2 regions of the Dietzia sp. CH92 genome follow, and region 2 is predicted to be linked to the other one. Evidence: riboswitches for the same ligand, from Rfam matches in the RefSeq annotation. Region 2 holds a riboswitch; the other holds the start of a gene.
The links. Region 2 has a riboswitch for cobalamin ahead of RWK90_RS07820 (precorrin-8X methylmutase). Riboswitches for the same ligand answer to the same signal wherever they lie in the genome.
Positions count from the first base shown of each region.

Region 1: linked by a shared signal. The riboswitch ahead of RWK90_RS07180 (ABC transporter substrate-binding protein) and the one ahead of RWK90_RS07820 (precorrin-8X methylmutase) in region 2 are both predicted to bind cobalamin.

Region 1 covers NZ_JAVHXC010000003.1:156,920-167,194, forward strand. Annotated here, with positions in the region: gene RWK90_RS07170 (carboxymuconolactone decarboxylase family protein) at 1-223, opposite strand, end outside; gene ggt (gamma-glutamyltransferase) at 356-2,374, shown strand; cobalamin riboswitch at 2,406-2,544, shown strand; gene RWK90_RS07180 (ABC transporter substrate-binding protein) at 2,634-3,563, shown strand; gene RWK90_RS07185 (iron ABC transporter permease) at 3,560-4,588, shown strand; gene RWK90_RS07190 (ABC transporter ATP-binding protein) at 4,585-5,457, shown strand; gene RWK90_RS07195 (MBL fold metallo-hydrolase) at 5,457-6,269, shown strand; gene RWK90_RS07200 (DUF1648 domain-containing protein) at 6,266-6,772, opposite strand; gene RWK90_RS07205 (TetR/AcrR family transcriptional regulator) at 6,906-7,517, opposite strand; gene RWK90_RS07210 (MMPL family transporter) at 7,510-9,936, opposite strand; gene RWK90_RS07215 (hypothetical protein) at 10,144-10,275, shown strand, end outside.
Region 2 covers NZ_JAVHXC010000003.1:292,308-302,582, reverse strand. Annotated here, with positions in the region: gene aztB (zinc ABC transporter permease AztB) at 1-806, shown strand, start outside; gene RWK90_RS07845 (ABC transporter) at 868-2,148, shown strand; gene aztC (zinc ABC transporter substrate-binding protein AztC) at 2,145-3,065, shown strand; gene aztD (zinc metallochaperone AztD) at 3,091-4,323, shown strand; gene bluB (5,6-dimethylbenzimidazole synthase) at 4,724-5,398, opposite strand; gene RWK90_RS07825 (precorrin-2 C(20)-methyltransferase) at 5,395-6,942, opposite strand; gene RWK90_RS07820 (precorrin-8X methylmutase) at 6,939-7,604, opposite strand; cobalamin riboswitch at 7,658-7,793, opposite strand; gene RWK90_RS07815 (nitrite reductase) at 7,775-8,719, opposite strand; cobalamin riboswitch at 8,825-9,019, shown strand; gene cobN (cobaltochelatase subunit CobN) at 9,010-10,275, shown strand, end outside.

The DNA.
Region 1 (10,275 bases), 140 kb from region 2:
TGAGCAGGCTGCGATCCCGCCGACCCAGCCCCGGCCGGTCCCAGATGTTGCCCCACACGTTCTCCGTCACCACGTGTTGGAGGGCCTCCGACGCCGTCCCGGCGGCCCGACCCATGGCCCGGTCGACGAAGTCGTCGCCCATCACCTCACGTCTGGTCGCGAACCCCTGCGCCCGCAGGTCCCCGCCCGCCGGCCCCGCTGCCGCGCCGCTCGTCGTCGTCATCCCGTCCTACCTCCCTGCGCTCGGCGTCACCCTCCTGCGCGCCGTTCCCGACCATCCTGACCGAAACCGCCCGCGCCGCGCGCCGCCGGAGCACCCTGGGAGGAGGTACCCGGCTCCGGAAGGCGGCCCGCCATGCACTCTCGGACTTCCCGACGGATCGCACGCGCGGTCCTCGCCCTGGGACTCGCGCCCGTCCTCGCGCTGTCGGCCTGCTCGTCCGACCCCGGAGGCGCCGAGCAGGAGGCCGCGCCCACCTCGTCGTCGCCCCCGGACCGTCCCACCTCCGCGCGCCCGGGTGCGCTCGGCGGCGAACCCCTCCCCGTCCAGGACACCGCCCCGTGCGCCCAGGACGGCGGCGGCACGCCCGTCGCCCGCACCGCCGACGGAGCCGCACCCGAGGGCCCGATCTCCCTCAACCCCGAGGTCGCGACCGGGTACCGCACCGGGATGCGACCCGTGGCCACCGCGTCGTACTCGGTCTCCACCGCACACCCGCTGTCCACCCTGGCCGCGTGCGAGGTCCTCGCCGACGGCGGCACCGCCGCCGACGCCCTCGTCACCGCCCAGGCCGTCCTCGGGCTCGTCGAACCCCAGTCCTCCGGGCTCGGCGGCGGCGGATTCCTCGTCCATTACGACGCCGACCTGCGGCAGGTCCAGACCTACGACGGACGCGAGACCGCGCCCGCCGCCGCCACCGCCGACTACCTCCGCCACATCTCCCCCGAGGACACAGGCGAACCGCAGCCCGACGCGCGGCGCAGCGGCCGGTCCGTCGGCGTCCCCGGCATCCTCCGCCTCCTCGAGACCGCGCACACCGAGCACGGCGCCCGCGAGTGGGGCGAGCTCTTCGACCCGGCGGCCCGGCTCGCCGACGAGGGCTTCGACATCAGCCCCCGCCTGGCCGAGTCCATCGCCGCCTCCGCCGAGGACCTCGCCCGCGACCCCGACGCCGCCACCTACTTCCTCGACGGCGACGCCGGCAAACCCGCCGGGACCCGCCTGACCAACCCCGCCTACGCCAAGACCCTGGCCGCCATCGCCACCGAGGGCGCCGACGCCTTCTACACCGGCGCGATCGCCGAGGCGATCGTCGAGCAGGTCAGCACCGCCCGCGAGGGCATCACCCCCGGCGCCATGACGCTCGACGACCTCGCCGGCTACGAGGCCGTGGAACGCGACCCCGTGTGCAGTCCCTACCGCGACCACGCGGTGTGCGGCATGGCGCCGCCGTCCTCCGGCGGCACCGCGGTGGCCTCCACCCTCGCCATGCTCGCCGAGTACGACCTCGCCGCGTACCCGCCGGTCGACGTGGGGCCCGACGGTGGCCTGCCCGCCCCCGAGGCCGTGCACCTGGTCACCGAGGCCCAGCGGCTCGCCTACGCCGACCGCGACGTCTACATCGCCGACCCCCGCTTCGTGCCGCCGCCGCTGGGCTCGGCCATGACCCTGCTGCGGCCCGGTTATCTCGCCGACCGCGCCGGTCTCATCGACACCGAACGGTCCATGGGCGAGGCCGAACCCGGCGAGTTCGCCTTCGACGCCCGCGGCGTGTTCACCGGCCCCGAACACGGCACCACCCACATCAGCATCATCGACGCCGAGGGCAACGCCGCCGCCCTCACCACCACCATCGAGTCCGCCTTCGGCTCATTCCAGATGGTCGAGGGCTTCCTGCTCAACAACCAGCTCACCGACTTCGCCGCCGAACCCCGCGACGAGAGCGGGGAACTGCAGGCCAACCGCGTCCAACCCGGCAAGCGACCCCGCTCGTCCATGGCCCCGACGCTGGTGTTCGACGGCACGCCCCTCGCGCGCGGCGAGCTGCGCGCGGTCGTCGGCTCGCCCGGCGGCTCGCGGATCATCCAGTTCGTCGTCAAGACCCTCGTCGGGATGCTCGACTGGGAGCTCGACCCGCAGCAGGCCGTGGGCTCCCCGTCGTTCGGGGCGATCAACTCCCCCGAGACCGCGATCGGCGGCGAGCACCCGGCGGTGACCGACGACTCCGAGCTGACCCGGTGGCTCACCGAGCGCGGCCACGAGATCTCCACCGAGGAGCAGTCCTCGGGGCTCTCGGCGATCCTGCGCCAGTCCGACGGCACCCTGGTCGGCGGTGCCGATCCCCGGCGCGAGGGGGTCGTGCTGGGCGGGTGACGCGGCCACTTCTGCCCGTCGCGGCCGCTCGGCTACCCTCGAGGGGTCCGGCCCCGCGCCGGGCGACCGAGGTGCTCGGCGGAAGTCGGTGGGAATCCGACGCTGTCCCGCAACTGTGATCCCGTCCCCCACACGGGCAAGCCAGGTCGGCCGGATCCTCGGCGCGAGTACGAATCGACCTCGGACGAAGGACGGTTGCGTGCAGCGGCCCCGCGCCGCGGCCCGAGCTGTTCTCGTCCTCCGGATCACGGAGGATGCCGTGCACCACCCCAGCCCACACCACGGCCCGCGCGCCCGACGCGCCCGCTCCCTGCTCATCGCGCCCCTGGCCGCGCTGGCGCTCGTCGCCACCGCGTGCGGCGGCGCCGACGGCGAGGACGCCGCCCCCGCCGACCAGACCGGCGCGGCGGCCGGCGAGCCGCAGGCCATCGTGTCCCTGAGCCCCACCACCACCGAGATGCTCTACGCCGTGGGCGCGGGCGACCAGGTGGTGGCGGTGGACGAGCGCTCGGACTTCCCCGAGGGCGCCCCGGTCACCGACCTGTCCGGCTACACGCCCAACCTCGAGGCGATCCTGGGCTACGGCCCCGACCTCGTGGTGCTGACCGACGACAACGCCGACGTCGTGGCCGGGCTCGAGCGCTCGGGCGTCGAGGTGCTGCAGCTGTCGGCCGCCCAGACCCTCGACGAGACGTACACCCAGCTCGAGCAGGTCGGCGCGGCCACCGGCAACATCGGCGAGGCCGCCGAGCTGGTGTCGAAGATGCAGGGTGAGATCGACGAGATCGTCGCGTCCGTGCCGCAGCGCGAGACGCCGCTGACGTACTTCCACGAGCTGGACGACACGTACTACACGGTCACCGACGACACGTACATCGGCGAGGTGTACTCCCTGCTCGGCCTGACCTCGATCGCCACCGGCGACGACACCTACCCGCAGCTGTCCGAGGAGCTCATCCTCGAGGCCGACCCGGACCTGGTGTTCCTCGCCGACGGGCAGTGCTGCGGCGTCACCGCCGAGACCGTCGCGCAGCGGCCCGGCTGGGGCGGGCTCACCGCCGTGCGCGAGGGCCGCGTCCACGTGGTGGACGAGGACCTGGCCAGCCGCTGGGGCCCGCGCGTCGTGGACTTCATGCGCGAGGTCGCCGCGATCGTCGCGCAGATCCCCGCCACCCAGCCCGCGTCATGACCCGCCCGTCGCCCCGCCACGCCCTCGTGCTGGGCGGGGCGACGCTGCTCTTCGGCGCGGCGATGCTGCTCGGCACTCTGATCGGTCCGGCCGGGCTCACCGCGGGCGGGGTGCTGCTCGACCTCGTCGACCGTCTGCCGCTGGTCGCAGTGGACTCCGGGCTCACCGAGCGCCAGCAGGTGATCCTGTGGGAGATCCGGATCCCGCGCGTGGTGCTGGGGGCGATCGTCGGTGCGACGCTCGCGATCGCCGGTGCCACCTACCAGGGCGTCTTCCGTAATCCGCTCGCCGACCCGTACCTGCTGGGCGTGTCCAGCGGCGCCGGGCTCGGCGCGACCCTGGCGATCGTGGTGGGCGGGGCGGCGGGCTCGGGACTCGTGCCGCCCGCCGCGTTCGCCGGCGGCATGATCGCGGTGATGGCCACGTACGCGCTGGGGCGCAGCGTGGGCGGCGGGCGCAGCGAGGTCGTCATCATCCTCGCCGGCGTCGCGGTGGCCGCGTTCGCCAGCGCCATCCAGACGTTCTTCATGCAGCGTCACGACGAGACGCTGCGGCAGGTGTACTCGTGGATGCTCGGCCGCCTCACCACGAGCGGGTGGACCGACGTGCAGACCGTGCTGCCGTACGTGCTGGTCTCGGTGGCCGTGATCGCCCTGTTCCGCCGGATGCTCGACGTCATGGCGGTCGGCGACGTCGAGGCCGCCACCCTGGGCATCGCCCCGGCGCGCGTGCGGCTCATCCTCATCAGCGTGGCCACCCTCGGCACGGCGGCGGTCGTGTCGGTCTCGGGCCTCATCGGGTTCGTGGGCATCGTCATCCCGCACGCCGTGCGGATGCTCATCGGGCCCGGGCACCGGCTGTTGCTACCCACGTCCCTGCTGGTGGGCGCGACGTTCCTCGTCCTGGCCGACGTCGTGGCCCGTACCGCCATGAGCCCGGCCGAGCTGCCGATCGGCGTGGTCACCGCCGCGATCGGCGCCCCGTTCTTCCTGGTGGTCCTGCGTCGCAGTCGGGGGCAGATATGAGCCCGACCGACCCCGTTCGCCGGGCCCCCTCGGACCCGACCACGCCGCGCCACCCCGCCTTGGCCTGCCGCGACCTGCACGTCGCGCGCGACCGCGCGCCGGTGCTGCACGGCATCGACCTGTCGGTGCCCGCCGGGTCCTGGGTGTCGCTGGTCGGCCCCAACGGCTCCGGCAAGACGACGTTGCTGTTCGCCCTGGCCGGCCTCATCCCCGCGTCGGGGCGGGTCGAGGTGGACGGGTTCGCGCCGCGCCGGGCGGGGCGCCGCCGGGTCGCCCGCACGGTGGCGATGATGCCCCAGCGCCCGGTGGTCCCCGAGGGGGTCACCGCCCGCGAGCTCATCCGCCTCGGCCGCACGCCGCACATCTCCCGCTTCGGCACGGAGACCGCCCACGACCACGAGGTCGTGGACCGGGTGATCGACCGCCTGGACCTGCACGATCTGGCCGCCCGCACCGCCACCACGCTGTCCGGCGGCGAGCTGCAGCGGGTGGTCCTGGCCCGGTCCCTGGCGCAGGAGCCGCGGGTGTTGCTGCTCGACGAGCCGACCAGCGCCCTGGACATCGGCCACCAGCAGCAGGTGCTGGACCTGGTGGACTCGATGCGCCGCGAGAGCGGGCTGACGGTGGTGGCGGCGATGCACGACCTCACCTCGGCCGCGCACTACGGCGAGCGACTGGTCCTGCTCGACGGCGGGCGGGTGGTGGCCGACGGCCCGCCGGCCGAGGTGCTCACCGCCGAGCGGGTGGCGCAGGTGTACGGGGCGCGCGTGGAGGTCCTGGCGCGGCCCGACGGCCCGGCGGTGCTGCCCCGGCGCGGGCCGGGCGGCTCGCGGGCGGACGGCTCGACGCGCGGGGCGGGCGCGCCCTGATGGAGGTCGTGCTGCTGGGCACGGGCGCGGCCGACGGCTGGCCCAACCCGTTCTGCCGGTGCGACTCGTGCGGCGCGGCACGCCGACTCGACGTGGTGCGGGGCCAGACCTCCGCGATGGTCGACGACGACATGCTGATCGACTGCGGACCGGAGGCCCCGGGCGCGGCGGTACGGCTCGGGCGCACCCTGGCGTCGGTCGGGCATCTGCTGATCACCCACGCCCACGCCGATCATCTCGGCCCCCAGGCGCTGCTCTACCGCTCGTGGGTCCCGGAGGCCGGCGAGCTGGAGGTCCTCGGCCCCGCCGATGCACTCGACGTGTGTCGCCCGTGGGTCGGTCCGGACGTTCCGGTGCGCTTCGTCCCGGTCCGTGCGGGGGACCGCCTCACCGTGGGCCGCTACGACGTCCGGGTGCTGCCGGCCCGGCACCGGGTCTTCCGCGACGGCGACGCCGTCCTCTACGACCTCACCGGCCCCGACGGCGTGCGCATCCTCTGGGCCACCGACACCGGGCCGTGGGAGGACGACTGGTTCGCGGCGGTACGCGACGCCCGGTACGACGCGGTGTTCCTCGAGGAGACCCTCGGCGACCGGGAGGAGCTCTCCCCCGCGCACCTGGGTCTGTCCCGGTTCGCCGACATGCTCGCGCGGCTTCGCGAGGCGGGTGCGGTGGTCGAGGACACCGAGGTGGTGGCCGTCCACCTGGGGCACCACAACCCGCCGCCCGACGTCCTGGCCCCGCGCCTGCGCGGACTCGGCGCCCGGGCCGGGGTCGACGGCGAGGTGGTCGACCTCCGGGCCCGGTCCTAGTTCGGGGTCTCCGCGATGACCATCCGCACCAGGCCGGCGAGTGTCGACGCCATCAGAGCGGCCAACCCCGCGACGAGGACAGCCGAGCCGGCGTCCGCGAAGGTCTGCAGCACGATCCCGAGGTAGACGACCGCCACCCCGGCCAGCACCCACACCATCATCCGTTCGCCCTCGCGGTAGAGGCGCTGGGCGTTGGCCTCGGTGACCTCGCCCGGGTAGTTGAGCACCCGGGGCCTGGTGGACAGCCACGCGATGAGGGAGCCCATCGCGAGCATGACGCCGGCCAGCCACAGCAGGCTGGACCTGGCGCCGAACCCGTCGGCCTCCCCGCGGAAGGTGAAGTGGATCGGCACCGTCTCGGGCAGGGTGGGGTACCGGACGAGGAGGTAGGCGCTCACCGCCACGATCGCGGCCAGCGAGACGAGCCGCAGGCCGCGGGTCACCGGACCGGTCACGTACTCGGCGGCGGGACGCTTCGGGGTCGCGGGGCTCTTCGGACTCATCGGTGACGAACCTACCCGCGCGGACGTACGTCGAGTCCGCAGCCGCTCCCGGGGATGGCGTCTCGCACCCCCCGCGGTGCGCGCGAGACGCCATGTTGGCGTGCGGCTACCTACCCCCGCGCGCCCGGCACGGTCAGTCGCCCCGCAGCAGGTCGGCGGCGCCGCGCTCGAGCAGGTCGAACGCCTCGTCGAGGTAACCCGCGCGACCGTGCGTCGCGTCCTGCTCGCCGCCGCGCGGGCGGTGCCGCAGCACCGAGGCACCGGCGGCCAGGCTCAGGTCCACCAGCACCCGGACGCGGAATCCGCTCAGCTGCGGCTCCCGGCGGCCGATCGCCTCGTACAGCGGGTCGAGGATCTGCTCGGCAAGGCACGATCGGGCCTCGCTGGAGAGCATGATGCCGATCTGCTCCCCGGCCACGAGCAGGTTCTCGGCGGCCTCGATGTCATCCGCCGAGCGACCGTACAGCTCCCGGAACATCGTCCGGAAGATGTCCACGGGGGTCAGCTCCGGACGCGCCTGGTCCACCTGCCGCACGAACTCGGCGATCTGCTCCCGCAGGAAGTGCACGAACGCGTCCTCGCGGTGCGCGAAGTAGTTGTGGAAGGTGCGGGTCGACACCCCGGCCCGCCCGGCGATCGCCGAGACCGTGGCCCCCTCCGCGCCCTCGGCGACCAGCAGTTCCACTGCGGCCGCCGAGAGGCGGGTCCGGGTGTCGGCCTTCTTCCGCTCGCGCAGGCTAGCCATCGGACCTCGTGGACCGGCCCGCGGCCACCGTGTCGGCGTGGACCACCTCGTCGTCGTCGCCCGATCCGGCACGGTCTCCCGCATCGCGGGGGCCCGCCTCCTCGAGCCCCTCCAACGCCGACCCCTCGACGTCCACCGAGGGCAGGATCCGGTCCAGCCAGCGCGGGATCTTCCACGCGTTCTCCCCGAGCAGGAACATCACGGCCGGGATGATCGTCATGCGCACCACGAACGCGTCGAACACCACCGCCACCGCCAACGCGAAGCCCATCACCTTGATGAACTGCTCGTCGATCGTCATGAAGGCCGCGAACACGGCGGTCATGATGAGCGCCGCCGCGGTGACCACGCGGGCGCCGTGCTTGAAGCCGTTGGCCACGGCGTTCTGCGCGGTCTTGCCGTGGACCCAGCCCTCGCGCATGCGGGTGACGAGGAAGACCTGGTAGTCCATCGCGAGGCCGAACACGATGCCGATGAGGATGATCGGCAGGAAGCTGATGATCGGCTGCGGGTCGGAGACGATGCCGCCCCAGCCCTCCTGCCACAGCGCCACGGTGAGACCGAACGTGGCCGCCACCGACAGGCCGAAGCCCAGCGCGGCGATGAGCGGCACCCAGATCGAGCGGAACACGAGCATGAGCAGGATGAACGCCAGCGCCAGGACGATGCCGATGTACGGCAGGAGCACCTGGGCGAGACGCTCGGAGATGTCCTCGTAGATCGGGGTGACGCCGGTGACCGAGTAGGTGCCGCCGGTCTGCTGCTCGAACTCGCCGATGCCGTCGCGGATGTTGTCCAGCACCGTGGCGGCCTGCTCGTCGGTCGCCCCGTACTCGGGGGTGACCAGCACCTGGGCGGCGTCCCCCGCCTCGTTGGTCTCGATGATCTGCGCGTTCTGGACGCCGTCCACCGCCTGGATGTCCTCGACGGCCGTCGCCCACGCGGCCGGGCGTTCCTCCGCCGGGACGTCGAGGGTATCGACCAGCGCGATCATCGGCGCGTTACGACCCGGGCCGAACGCCTCGGACGTGAGGTCGTACGCGGTGCGGTTGGGGGTGCCGGGCGACATCGTGCCGTCCGAGGGCATGGCCAGCCGCAGCTGCGCGGCCGGGATCGCGAGCAGACCCAGCAGGACCACCGCGATCACGGCGTGCAGGATCGGATGCTTGCGGACGCGGCGGACCCAGGTCAGGCCCATCGTCGGCTTCTCGTCCTCCGGGTCCGGGGCCTTGACCACCGGCACGCGCGCGCCGAAGACCTTCGTCCCCACGGCGCCGAGGACGGCCGGCAGCAGGGTGATGGCCACGAGGACCGCCACGGCGACGGTCGCGGCCGCCGACAGCGCCATCGCCGTGAGGAACGGGATGTTGATGATCGACAGCGCGGCCAGCGCGATGAGCACGGTCAGGCCCGCGAAGACCACGGCCGACCCGGCCTTGCCGACCGCGAGTCCGGCGAGGTGCGCGCGCTCCCGGAACGGGATCGTCTTGAGCTGCTGCGCCAGTTCCCTGGGCTCGAGGTCGTTGCCGCCGATGTGCTTGACCAGCTCGGTGCGGAACCGGGAGACGATGAACAGGGCGTAGTCGATGCCCACGGCGAGGCCGATCATCGACGCCAGCGTGGGCGTGAAGTTGCTGATGGTGTCCGTGAACGAGGTCGCGGCGAAGATGCCCGCGATGCCGATGCCCACGCCCACCACGCCGACGAGCAGGGGCAGGCCCGCCGCGATGAGCGAGCCGAACGTGATGGTGAGGATGACGGCGGCCACGGCGATACCGATGATCTCGCCGGTCGCGCTGATCTCGGAGGTCTGGAACGCGTTGCCCGAGTAGGCGATCGTCAGACCGTCCTGGTGCTCCGCGACGAGGTCGGCGAAGGCCTCGCGGTCCTCGGCCTCGACGTTCATCGTGGTCTCGGCGTCGAACTGCACCTGGAGCGTGCCGGTCGTCCCGTCCTCGCTCAGGGGGCTGAGCGCGGCGAAGTCGGCGTCGATCTGCTCCTGAGGGATGCCCTGCGCGGCCTTGGCCTCGGTCAGCTGCTGGCGCATGCCCTCGGCCGCGAGCACCGGGCTGACGATGGCCTCGGTGCCGGTGAGGAAGTCCAGTTCACGGACCTCGGCCAGGAAGGCGTCGACGTCCTCGGCCACGGCCGGGTCGGCGAGGGTGCTGCCCTCGGGCGCGCGGAGGACGACGGTGCCGGTGGGCACGTCGAGCTGGCTGGGCGAGCCGGGGAACCGCTGCTGGATCTCCTCCTGGGTCTCGATCGACTCGAGGCCGGGGATCTCGAAGCTGCTGGTGGTCTGCTGCGACAGGGTGGCGGCGGCCGTGCCCATACCCGCGATGATGAGCAGCCACGCGACGATGTACCTCCACCTGTGCAGGTAGGCCGAGCGGCCGATCCGGTAGAGAAATGACGCCATGCGCTGGGCTCCTCGTGATATAGGTGCGTCTCGCGAACTCTCGCAGTTTTGCACGGCGACTGCACGATTGCACAGCCCGTGCAACGTTGTGTGGCGGAGGACACCCTGCGGGACACTCCGGCGCGATCGGAGCACCACTGCAGCGGTGGCGTGACGGCGATCACATGGTTAGAGTGCTCTCACTGTTCGGTAGGGGGGCGGGGGCCCATGGACGAGATCGATCGACGAGTTTTTCTCGCGCGCGCGTGGCTTGTGGGGGCGGTGGTCGGCGTCGGCGCGGCGCTACCGGGTGCGCTCTCCGGCCCGCCGGGGCTGACCGCCCGGGCGCGTGCACAGGGC
Region 2 (10,275 bases):
TCATCCGCGGCATGGCGTTCTTCGGGGAGGCGATCGGGCACGGAACACTCCCGGGCGTCGCGTTGGCCACCGTCCTCGGTTTCCCGGTGCTGGTGGGAGGAGCGGTCAGCGCAGTGGCGATGAGCGCGGCGATCGGGGCCCTGCAGCGGCGGGGACGACTGTCGTACGACACCACCATCGGGCTGCTCTTCGTCACCATGCTCTCGGTGGGAGTGATCATCGTCTCCCACTCCGGCAGCTTTGCGACCGACGCGACGGCCATCCTCTTCGGCGACATTCTGGCCATCCGGTTCCCGGAACTCGTCACCCTGGCGGTCGCACTGGGGGTGACGCTGGCGGTAGCGGCTTGCTTCCACCGGGCGTTCGTCGCAGCCGCGTTCGATCCGCGGGTGGCCCAGACCCTCGGGCTCCGGCCGAGGAGCGCCCAGGTGGCCCTGGTGGGGCTGGTGACCCTCGCGGTGGTCGCTTCCTACCAGGCCGTCGGGACCCTCCTGGTGGTCGCGCTCATCCTCGCCCCGGTGGTCGCAGCGAACCGCTGGACTAGGCGGATCCATTCGACGATGGCGCTCGCGGTCGCCTTCGGGAGCGCAGCCGTGGTGGTCGGCCTGTCGGCGTCCTGGCACTTCGCCACGGCCGCCGGCTCCTCCATCGCGTTCGCCGCGATCGCACTGGCGGGGGTGTCGGCCCTGGTGCACTCCGCCCACCAGTTCGCGCGGGCGCGTCGGCTGAACCATCACCCGCCCGCCCGCCGGGAGTCCGGAGGAGCCGCCATCCCGCCCGCACCGACCGCCCCGGGATCCCGGTAGCGCAGGGGACATCGACCGCCAGGACACCGACCCGGTGAACATAACCACGAGAAAGCAGGAAATGCGCACCTCCAGAACGCTCGCTCCCCTAGGAGTCGCCGTCGTACTTGCCCTCGCGGGATGCGGGGGCGGGACCGACGCCCCGGATCAGGGGACTGACGAGTCCGCGACGGCGGCCGAGGACTCCTTGTCCGGGCAGGACACGGGCGCCGGGCACGGATATATCGAGGGGGCGGAGGAGGTCACGGAACCGCAGCTACACCTAGTGAGCATCGACTCCGACGGAGCGATCGGGATGGTGAACCTGTTGGACGGGACCGTCTCCGAACCGGGGATCGTCGGCCCGCCGTCCGCGGTCACCTCGGACGGCCGGTACCTGTTCGCCGACACCTCCGGTGGTGTCGAGATCGTCGACAGTGGGGTGTGGACCTGGGACCACGCGGACCATTTCCACTACTACCGCACGTCCCCGATAGTCCTGGGGGCGGTGGAGGGCGAGGGGCCGGCGGTCGTGGCGACCTCCGGCAACGCGACGTCGGGTGGGACCGCGCTGTTCTTTCCCGTCTCGGGAGAGGTGGTCCTGCTGAGCAATGACGCACTCTCGCGAGGCAGGATCGAGGAAGTTTTCCGCGTGGAGACCGACCCGCACGACGGGTTGGCCGCCCCCCTCGGTCGGGGAGCTGTTATCACCTCGGCCGACGAGTCGGGCATCGCGGCCCAGGTGCGGTTCCACGGCGCCGACGGCGCAGCCGTCGAGGCTGCGGGGGCGGATTGCCCTGAGGCGCGGGGCGCCATCACCTCCCGCATCGGGTTGGTCGTCGGCTGCGCTGACGGCGCGATCCTCGCCACCTGGGAGGCGGACGAGCCCCGGTTCGAGCACATCCCCTACCCGGAGGGCGCGGACCAGCCGCGCGCGACGGACTTCCGGGGCCGTAAGGGGCGTCCGGTGGTGGCCGCGCTCGCCGGGGACGCGGGCTTCTGGCTGCTCGACACCCGGTCGCGTGAGTGGAACTTCGTGCCGACGGAGACGCCGCTGGTGCAGGTGTCGGCGGCGAGTGACAACGATGCCCACGTGGTCGCCCTGGACCGTCAGGGCCGGGTCCACGTCTACGACGGTGAGACCGGTACGCAGATCGCGTCGACGGAGGAAGTGCTCGCCGAGGCGGTCTCGAGCCCGGAGCTCCTTTCAGGGGTGGACCTCATCGTCGACCGAGAACGCGCCTACCTCAACGACCCCGTCAAGGGTGTGGTCCATGAGATCGACTACCGCGGTGACGCCCGGATCGCCCGCAGCCTAAAGACCCCGACAACCCCCGACTTCTACGCGGAGACCGGGCGATGAGGCGCCGGACCGGTTTGTCCGCGGCCGTCGTCATCGCCGCCCTGGCCGTGGCCGGGTGTTCGGCCGCAGGCGGCGGCGTGGATGACGTGCCGAACATCGTGGTGACGACCAACATCCTGGGCGATGTGGTGGAGAACGTGGTGGGGGAGGCGGCTGGCGTCACGACGTTGATGAAGCGCAACGCCGACCCCCACTCGTTTGAGATCTCCGCCCGGGAAGCGATCCTGATGGACCGCGCCGACCTCGTGGTATCGAACGGGCTGGGGCTCGAGGAGGGGTTGCAGCAGCACCTCGACCGGGTGGCCGGCACCGGCGTGCCGATGTTCGTCGCCGGGAATCAGATCGAAGTCATCGACTACTCGGACGGGGATGCGGGCGGCACTCCCGACCCGCACTTCTGGACAGATCCGGAGCGCGTGATCGACGTGGTCGACGCCCTAGAAGCCGAGCTGCTCACCGTCGAGGGCATCAACCGCGATGCGGTCGAAGCCAGCGCCGACCAGTACCGTGACGAGCTCATCGCGCTCGGCGAGGAGATGTCCGCCGCGTTCGTCGCCATCCCGGACGACGACCGCACCCTCGTCACCAACCACCACGTCTTTGGTTACCTCGCCGAGCGTTTCGACTTCCGCGTCCTCGGCGCGGCCATCCCCGGCGGTACCACCCTCGCCTCCCCAAGTGCATCCGACCTGAACGACCTCGCGGCTGCGATCACCGAAGCCGGAGTTCCCTCAATTTTCGCCGAATCCTCCCAGCCCGACCGTCTGGTGCAGGTGCTCGCGAGTGAGGCCGGGATCGACGTCCGGGTGATCGAGTTGTTCACCGAGTCGCTGACCGAACCGGGACAGGGCGCCCCCAGCTACCTCGAGATGATGCGCGAGAACACCGAGCGCATCGTCGACGGGCTCTCCACCTGACCACCCACGAGAAGAAGGACGACTGATGAGCACACCACGCACCCGCGGGATCGGAGCGGTCGCGACTCTCGCGACCGCCGCGCTGCTCGCCACCGCATGCGGCAATGGCGGCGACGCTGGCGTAGACGACGCCGAAGCGCAGAACACGGCCGCGGCCACCACCACTACCACCTCCGCGACCGCGGCGGGCGGCAGCGCCGAGAGCCGGCTCGTCGTGTCCTACGAGAACGGCATCGCCGTACTCGACGGCGAGACCCTCGAGGTGATCGACGAGTTCGAGTCCGAGGAGTTCACCCGACTGAACGCGTTCGGCGATGGCCAGACCGTCCTGGTGACGATGTCCGAGGGCTTCCAGGTGCTCGACACCTCGGAACCGGCGCTCACCGACCTCGTCATCGAGGCCGAGACCCCGGCACACGTCGTCCGCCACGCGGGAAAGACGGTCCTGTACGACGACGGGACCAGCGACACCTTCGTCATTGACACCGAAGCGCTCCGCGAGGCCGGCGGGGAGCTCCCCGAGTTCGAGACCGTCCCCGGCGAGGAGGCGCATCACGGTGTGTCCATTGTGCTGACCGACGGCACCTTCCTCACCACCATCGGCAACGATGACGGCCGCACCGGCGCCCGGGCCATCAATGCAGACGGCGAAGAGATCGCCCGCAACGAGGACTGCCCTGCCATCCACGGCGAGGGCACAGCTGCCGACGAGACGGTGATCTTCGGTTGCGAGGACGGCGCCCTGATCTTCCACGGCGGCGAGTTCGAGAAGCTCGACGCCGCGGACGAGTACGGCCGGATGGGCAACGCGTACGTCACCGAGGACAGCCCGCTCGTGGTGGGTGACTACAAGACCGACCCTGACGCCGAGGGCGTTCTACTCAGCATGGTCGCGCTCATCGACACCGAGGCACGCACCCACGAGGTCGTGGAACTTCCGGACGGGATCGAGTACACCTGGCGCGGCGTCGTGCGGGGGCCGAACGACATGGCCTACCTGCTCGGCACCGACGGAGCGATCCACGTCATGGACCCGGCCACCGGAGCGATTTCGGAGAGCTACGACGTGATCGACCCGTGGGAGGGGCCGGCGGAATGGCAGAACGCGCACCCGTCGATCGTGCTGAGCGGGGACATCGCCTACGTCAGCGAGCCCGCCAAGAACACGGTGTCTGCGGTCGATCTCACCGCAGGTGAGGTCATCGCCACCGGCGAGATCCCCGGCGAGCCGAACGAGATGTCCGTGGCCCTGGGTTAGGGCCGACGACCGCACGACGAGGCGCCACTCACAGTGGTCCGAGCTCGCGGGCGCGCGCCACGGCCGCGGTCCGCGAAGTTACGTCGAGTTCACCCGAAGAAGTGAACGAGGAGTGGCTTGACCGTCGCCTTCGACGCGTGCATGGCGGCGACCGTGGGGGCGAGCGTACTCTCCCCCACGGCGCAGCCCGTTCGGTCACCACATCGCGCACCCGGATCTCCTAGGCGATGGTGTCGACCCGGTCGACCTAGCCGGCCCCTTCGTGCCGGAAGAGCCGGTGTGCATTGTTGACCCGACCGAATGCGTGGAGCGAACCCGCGGGGGCTCCATGCGTGCGGCCGGTGAGATCGACAGGGTGTCCGGCCCCGTCGGCGGAAGCCCCGGCACCCCGGCTCACGGTCTACAGCCAGCCGACGGGCTGGGGCGCGCGGCGGCCCCAGCCGACGGTCTGCAGTAAAGGCTCGTCTAGACACAGCGCGGGATACCCCAGACACAGGTACGCCATCGGTCGCGCGCCAGCAGGAAGCGGGACGGCGTCGCTGAGGTGGGCGGGGTCGACGAGACTCACCCATCCCATGCCCAGGCCCTCGGCGGTTACCGCGAGCCAGAGCAGGGTGATGGCCGAGACCACGCTGTACTCGGACGCGGTCGGCATGCTGGTCGTGCCCAGCGTGGGGCCGGCGGGTGGTAGGTGGCTGACGATCAGTCCGACCGGGGCTTCCAGAATTCCCTCGAGGCGGAGCGAATTGTAGAGGCGACGGCGCTCGCCCTCGAACCGCTGGGACTCGGCGGCGCGAACCTCACGGAATCCCGCGTGAATAGCCTCGCGTGCCCCTCGGTCCTGGACCACGGTCACGTGCCACGGTTGACTCAGGCCCACGCTTGGCGCCACGTCGAAGACCTCGAGCAGTCGCTCGATGGTCTCCCGAGGGACCGGGTCGGAGAGAAAGTGGCGGTGATCCCGACGGGTCGTCAGGATGCGCCACAGCGCCTCTGCGTCGCGATCGGCCGGCTGGCCAGCGGCGTCGAGGGCGCCGGAGTGCGGCTGGGGCGGGTGGCCAGGGGCTGAGTTCATGCGCGGACGAACCTCGGGCTCCACGCTCGCCCGGATTCGGTGAGCCGGGTTCCTGACGCGCCCACGAGGAGCAGGCACTTCATGTCGATCGAGGCGCAGTCGAGCTTGCCGAGCGTCGTGACCGTGAGCGACTCCTCGGCCCGTCCGACGTCGCGGCCTACGACGACCGGCGTGGCGGGATCGCGGTGACGCAGCAGTACCTCGCGGGCCTCGGCCACCTGGTGGGTGCGCGAGCGGGAGGCCGGGTTGTAGATCGCGAGCACCAGATCCGCAGCAGCGATCGCGTCGAGGCGGCGCTCGATGACCTCCCACGGCTTGAGTCGGTCCGAGAGGCTCACCACCGCGAAGTCGGCGCCGATCGGCGCACCCGCACGGGCGGCCACCGCCTGGACTGCTGAGACGCCGGGCGCGACGCGGATGTCGATCTCGGCGTACGCGGGATCCTCGGCGGCCTCGAACACGGCCGAGGCCATGCCGAACACGCCGGCATCGCCGCCGGAGACCACCGCGACCCGCTCGCCGGCCAGCGCCAGATCGAGGGCGAACCGTGCCCGGTCCACCTCGACGGTGTTGCCCGAGGCGTGCCGGGTGAGGCCGACTCGCTGGGGGACGCGGTTGACGTACGGGGCGTAGCCGACGATGTGGTCGACCTGCGACAGCACCTCGGTGACCTCGGGGGTGATCCAGCAGTCGGGGCCGGGCCCCAGGCCCAGCACGTGGACGACCGGGCCGGTGTCAGCCGTCGATGAGGCGGGCGCGGCGGGTGCGGACATTGCGGTGGTGGTGCTGGACAAGGGACCCCCGCGACGCCCGGTCGGGTCCTCGTGGCGCGAATCGCCGGGGACCACGATGAGCGAGAAGTAGGGGACCGAATCCGGGTCGACGTCGGCCACGGCGTGGAACTGCTCGGCGGTCATCGAGGCGCGCTCGACGTACACCGCCCCGTCGACGCGGCCGGCGGCCTCGAGCGCCCGGCGGACGGCGGGGAAGTTTCGGCCGAGCTTCATGATGATCGCGCCGTCGGTGTCGGCCAAGCGGCGGGCGAGCTCGGGCTCGGGCAGCGTGCCGGGCAGGACCGTGAGGACGTCGGTCTGCCGAACCAGGGGAGTCGCGGCGGTGGCCGTCGCGGCGGCGAAGGCCGGTACGCCGGGCACGATCTCGGTCTCGAAGCGGGGTGAGAGCCGGTCGTGCATGTACATGAAGGAGCCGTAGAACAGCGGGTCTCCCTCGGACAGCAGCACCACGTCGCGGCCGGCGGCCAGGTGAGAAGCAAGCCGAGTGGCGCTGCGCTCGTAGAAGTCCGCGATCGCGCCCGCGTAGCCGCCGGGGTGGTCGGTGGTGCCCGTGGTGACCGGGTACTCGAGCCGCTCCTCGATCGCGGCAGCCGGGATGAGGTCGGCGGCGATGCGCCGGGCGTTGGACTCCTTGCCGCGGCCGGCGTGGAACGCCACCACGTCGGCGGCGCCGATCAGCCGGGCGGCCTTGAGGGTGAGCAGTTCCGGATCGCCGGGGCCCACGCCCACCCCGTACAGGCGGCCGCTCACTCCTGCTCCTGGGCCAGGGCGTTGAGTGCGGAGGCCGTCATCGCCGAGCCGCCGCGCCGGCCGTGGACGGTGACGAACGGGATGTCGATCCCGTGGTCGCTGGCGAACGAGGCGAGTGCGGCCTTGGACTCGGCCGCGCCGATGAAGCCGACCGGGCAGCCGACGATCGCCGCCGGGCGGGGAGCGCCGTCGAGCAGCATCTCCAACAGGTGGAACAGGGCAGTGGGGGCGTTGCCGATCGCCACCACCGCGCCGTCGAGGCGGTCGCCCCACAGCGACAGGGCGGCGGCGGAGCGGGTGGTGCCCATCTGTGTGGCCAGGTCGCGCACACCGGGTTCGCTCAGCGTGCACACCACGTCGTTGTCGCGGGGCAAGCGAGCGCGGGTGACGCCGGAGGCCACCATGTGGGCGTCGCAGAGAATCGGCGCGCCGGCGTTCAGGGCGGCCCGGGCGGCGGAGACGAGCCGGGGATGAATCTCCAGGTCGGCGGTGAGGTCGGTCTGCCCGGTGCCGTGGATCATCCGCACCGCGAGCCGTTCGGCATCCGCGGGAACACGCGACAGATCGGACTCGCGGCGGATGGTGGCGAAGGAGTCGACGTAGATGGCCGGGCCGTCGTCGACGTAGTCGTAGCGACGCGGCGGCCTCGGGGCAGCACTCATCAGGTCCTCCTCGGGGTTCTCGCCCCGGTGTGAGAAGTCGCAGCGCTGCGGCATGAGCAGCGCTGATCCCCGGTGAGTATCTGGCTGGGCCCCTCGCGCTCAAGGGGCCTCACAGTGGCGGAACCGCCCCGGACTCTCACCGGGTTCCTCGCCGTGGGACAGCTGGCAGCCTACGCGTGCACGGCCAGAACCCCACGCCACGGGGTGACGACGAGCTCGGTGACGCCGGGCGCGGTGAGTCGCTCGATCAGGGCGGGGGTCAGGACGCCGCCGGGTGCCTCGATGTGCTCGATCCGGCCCGCCGAACCGGGGACCGGCCCGAACGGCAGCGGATCCGCGGGCCGGGGCAGGCGAGGGTCGGGATCGACGGCCGGGACCAGCGACCGGGGCAGGGCGGTCGCCGCCGGATCAGCCTTCGCCGCCGCACCGGCCTGCGCGAGGAGCTCCCGCACGTGCCACGGCGCGTCCGGTCCGGTACCGCGAGCCTGCACGAACGCGCGGGCCAGCTCGACCAGACGGTCGGCGGCTCCTGCCAGTGGCACCACCTCCGACCACCGATCACCCACCCGCAGCTGCGCGCTCTCGGGATCCAGGGCGACCAGGCCCAGGTCGCAGGAGCGCTCGATGAGGTCGCCGGAGCCGTCGTCCAGCACGAACAGGAACCGCCCCGGCAGCCCGCCCAGCGACGGATCCGCCAGCAGTCTCGCGTCCAGGGCATCGGTCACCGGCCGCAGGTCCGCCCGGCCTAAGGCCTGCCCGCCGAGCGACTCGCCCAACCCCGTGAGCGGCGAGACCATCACGTTCCGCACCAGCTCGTGCCCGGGAGCGGGCAGGAGGCCGGTCGCGGCGATCGCCGACACCACCTCACCGGGGAGCTGCCCGTCCGGACCGATCGGCAGGGCCCGGAGCTGCAGGTTCGCGCGTGACGTGAGGTGCACGTTGTCGTCGTCGCCATATCTCGCGGCGACCCCGTGGAGCGCGGCCAGGGACGCCGGCGAGAGGCGGCCGCCCGGGACGCGCAGGCGGACCAGTGCGCCATCGGAGGCCGGCCACGGCCGCAACACTCCCGGGCACAGGTCGCCGCGGGTCCGGCGGAGGGGTTCGGAGATGCTCACGCCGGACAGTGTGCACCGGGGCGGCCGGAACTCGCGCGGCGAGGCGTGCGCGGCGAGGCGTGCGCGGCGACAGAGGCTGGCGGGTCCGATGTCAGCGGGGGCGGATAGGCTCGCCCGTGCCGTGGTGTTCGGGAAGCCGGAGGAAAAGCCGGCGCGGCCCTCGCCACTGTAGTCGCGGAGTCACGCGACCCTCGTCCGTCCCACGCGTGGGGCGGAGGCCACTGGGCGAGAGCCCGGGAAGGTCGGTCGCGCGGCGTTGATGCGGAAGCCAGGAGACCGGCCACGGCGACATGTTCCACGAGGGTTTGGAGAAGAACATGCGCCCCGACCGGCGTTCGGCGTCCCCTGATGACGCCCCGGCACGCTCCGACGTGCCCCACATCGCACTGCTGTCCACCTCCGACACGGACCTGCTCTCCGCGCGCGAATCCGGCGCCGGGTTCACGCTCGGCAACCCGTCGCGCCTGGACGTCGAGGCCGACCTACCCGCGCTGCTCACCGGCGCCGACCTGGTGGTGGTGCGTATCCTCGGCTCGCGCCGCTCGTGGGATGACGGGTTCGCCGCCGTCCTGGGCGCGGGCGTGCCCGTGGTGGTGCTGGGCGGTGAGCAGACCCCCGACGCCGACCTCATGGAGCTGTCCACCGTCCCCATCGGGACCGCCGCCGAGGCCCACCGCTACCTCGCCGAGGGCGGGCCCACGAACCTCGCGCAGCTGCACGCCTTCCTCTCCGACACCGTGCTGCTCACCGGCGCCGGGTTCGAGCCGCCGGTGAGCGTGCCGGTGTGGGGGATGCCGGAGCGGCCGGGCGCACTCGGCGTGGGCGCGGGCGTCGACTCCACGGCGAGTGGTCACAAACGCGGCGATTCCCGGGACGCGACCTGGGAGAACGTGAATGAAATCGACCACTCGCCGCGGGTCGATCAGCTACCGCGCAAGGCCGACCGCTCGCCGCAGGTCGACCACTCGCCGGGCGGGCCGGGCGGCGGCCCCCGCGTGGGCGTGCTCTACTACCGCGCCCACGAGGTGAGCGGGAACTCCGGCTTCGCGCACGCGCTGGCCGACGCGATCGACGCCGCCGGCGGGGTGGGCGTACCGATCTTCGCCGGCTCCCTGCGCTCGGCCCCCGACGAGCTGTTCGACGCGCTCGGGACGCTGGACGCACTGATCGTGACCGTGCTCGCCGCGGGCGGCACCACCCCGGGCGCGGTGAGCGCGGGCGGCGACGACGAGGCCTGGGACGTGGAGCGCATCGCCGCCCTGGACATCCCCGTCCTGCAGGGCCTGTGCCTGACGTGGAGCCGCGAGGACTGGGCGGACTCCGACGACGGCGTCAACCCGCTCGACTCGGCCAACCAGATCGCGATCCCGGAGTTCGACGGGCGCATCATCACCGCGCCGTTCTCGTTCAAGGAGATCGACGCGGACGGCCTGCCCCGCTACGTCGCCGACCCCGAGCGCTGCGCCCGCGTCGCCCGGATCGCCGTGGCCCACGCCCGGCTGCGTCACGTCACGCCGGCGGAGCGCAAGGTCGCCCTCGTCCTCTCGGCCTACCCG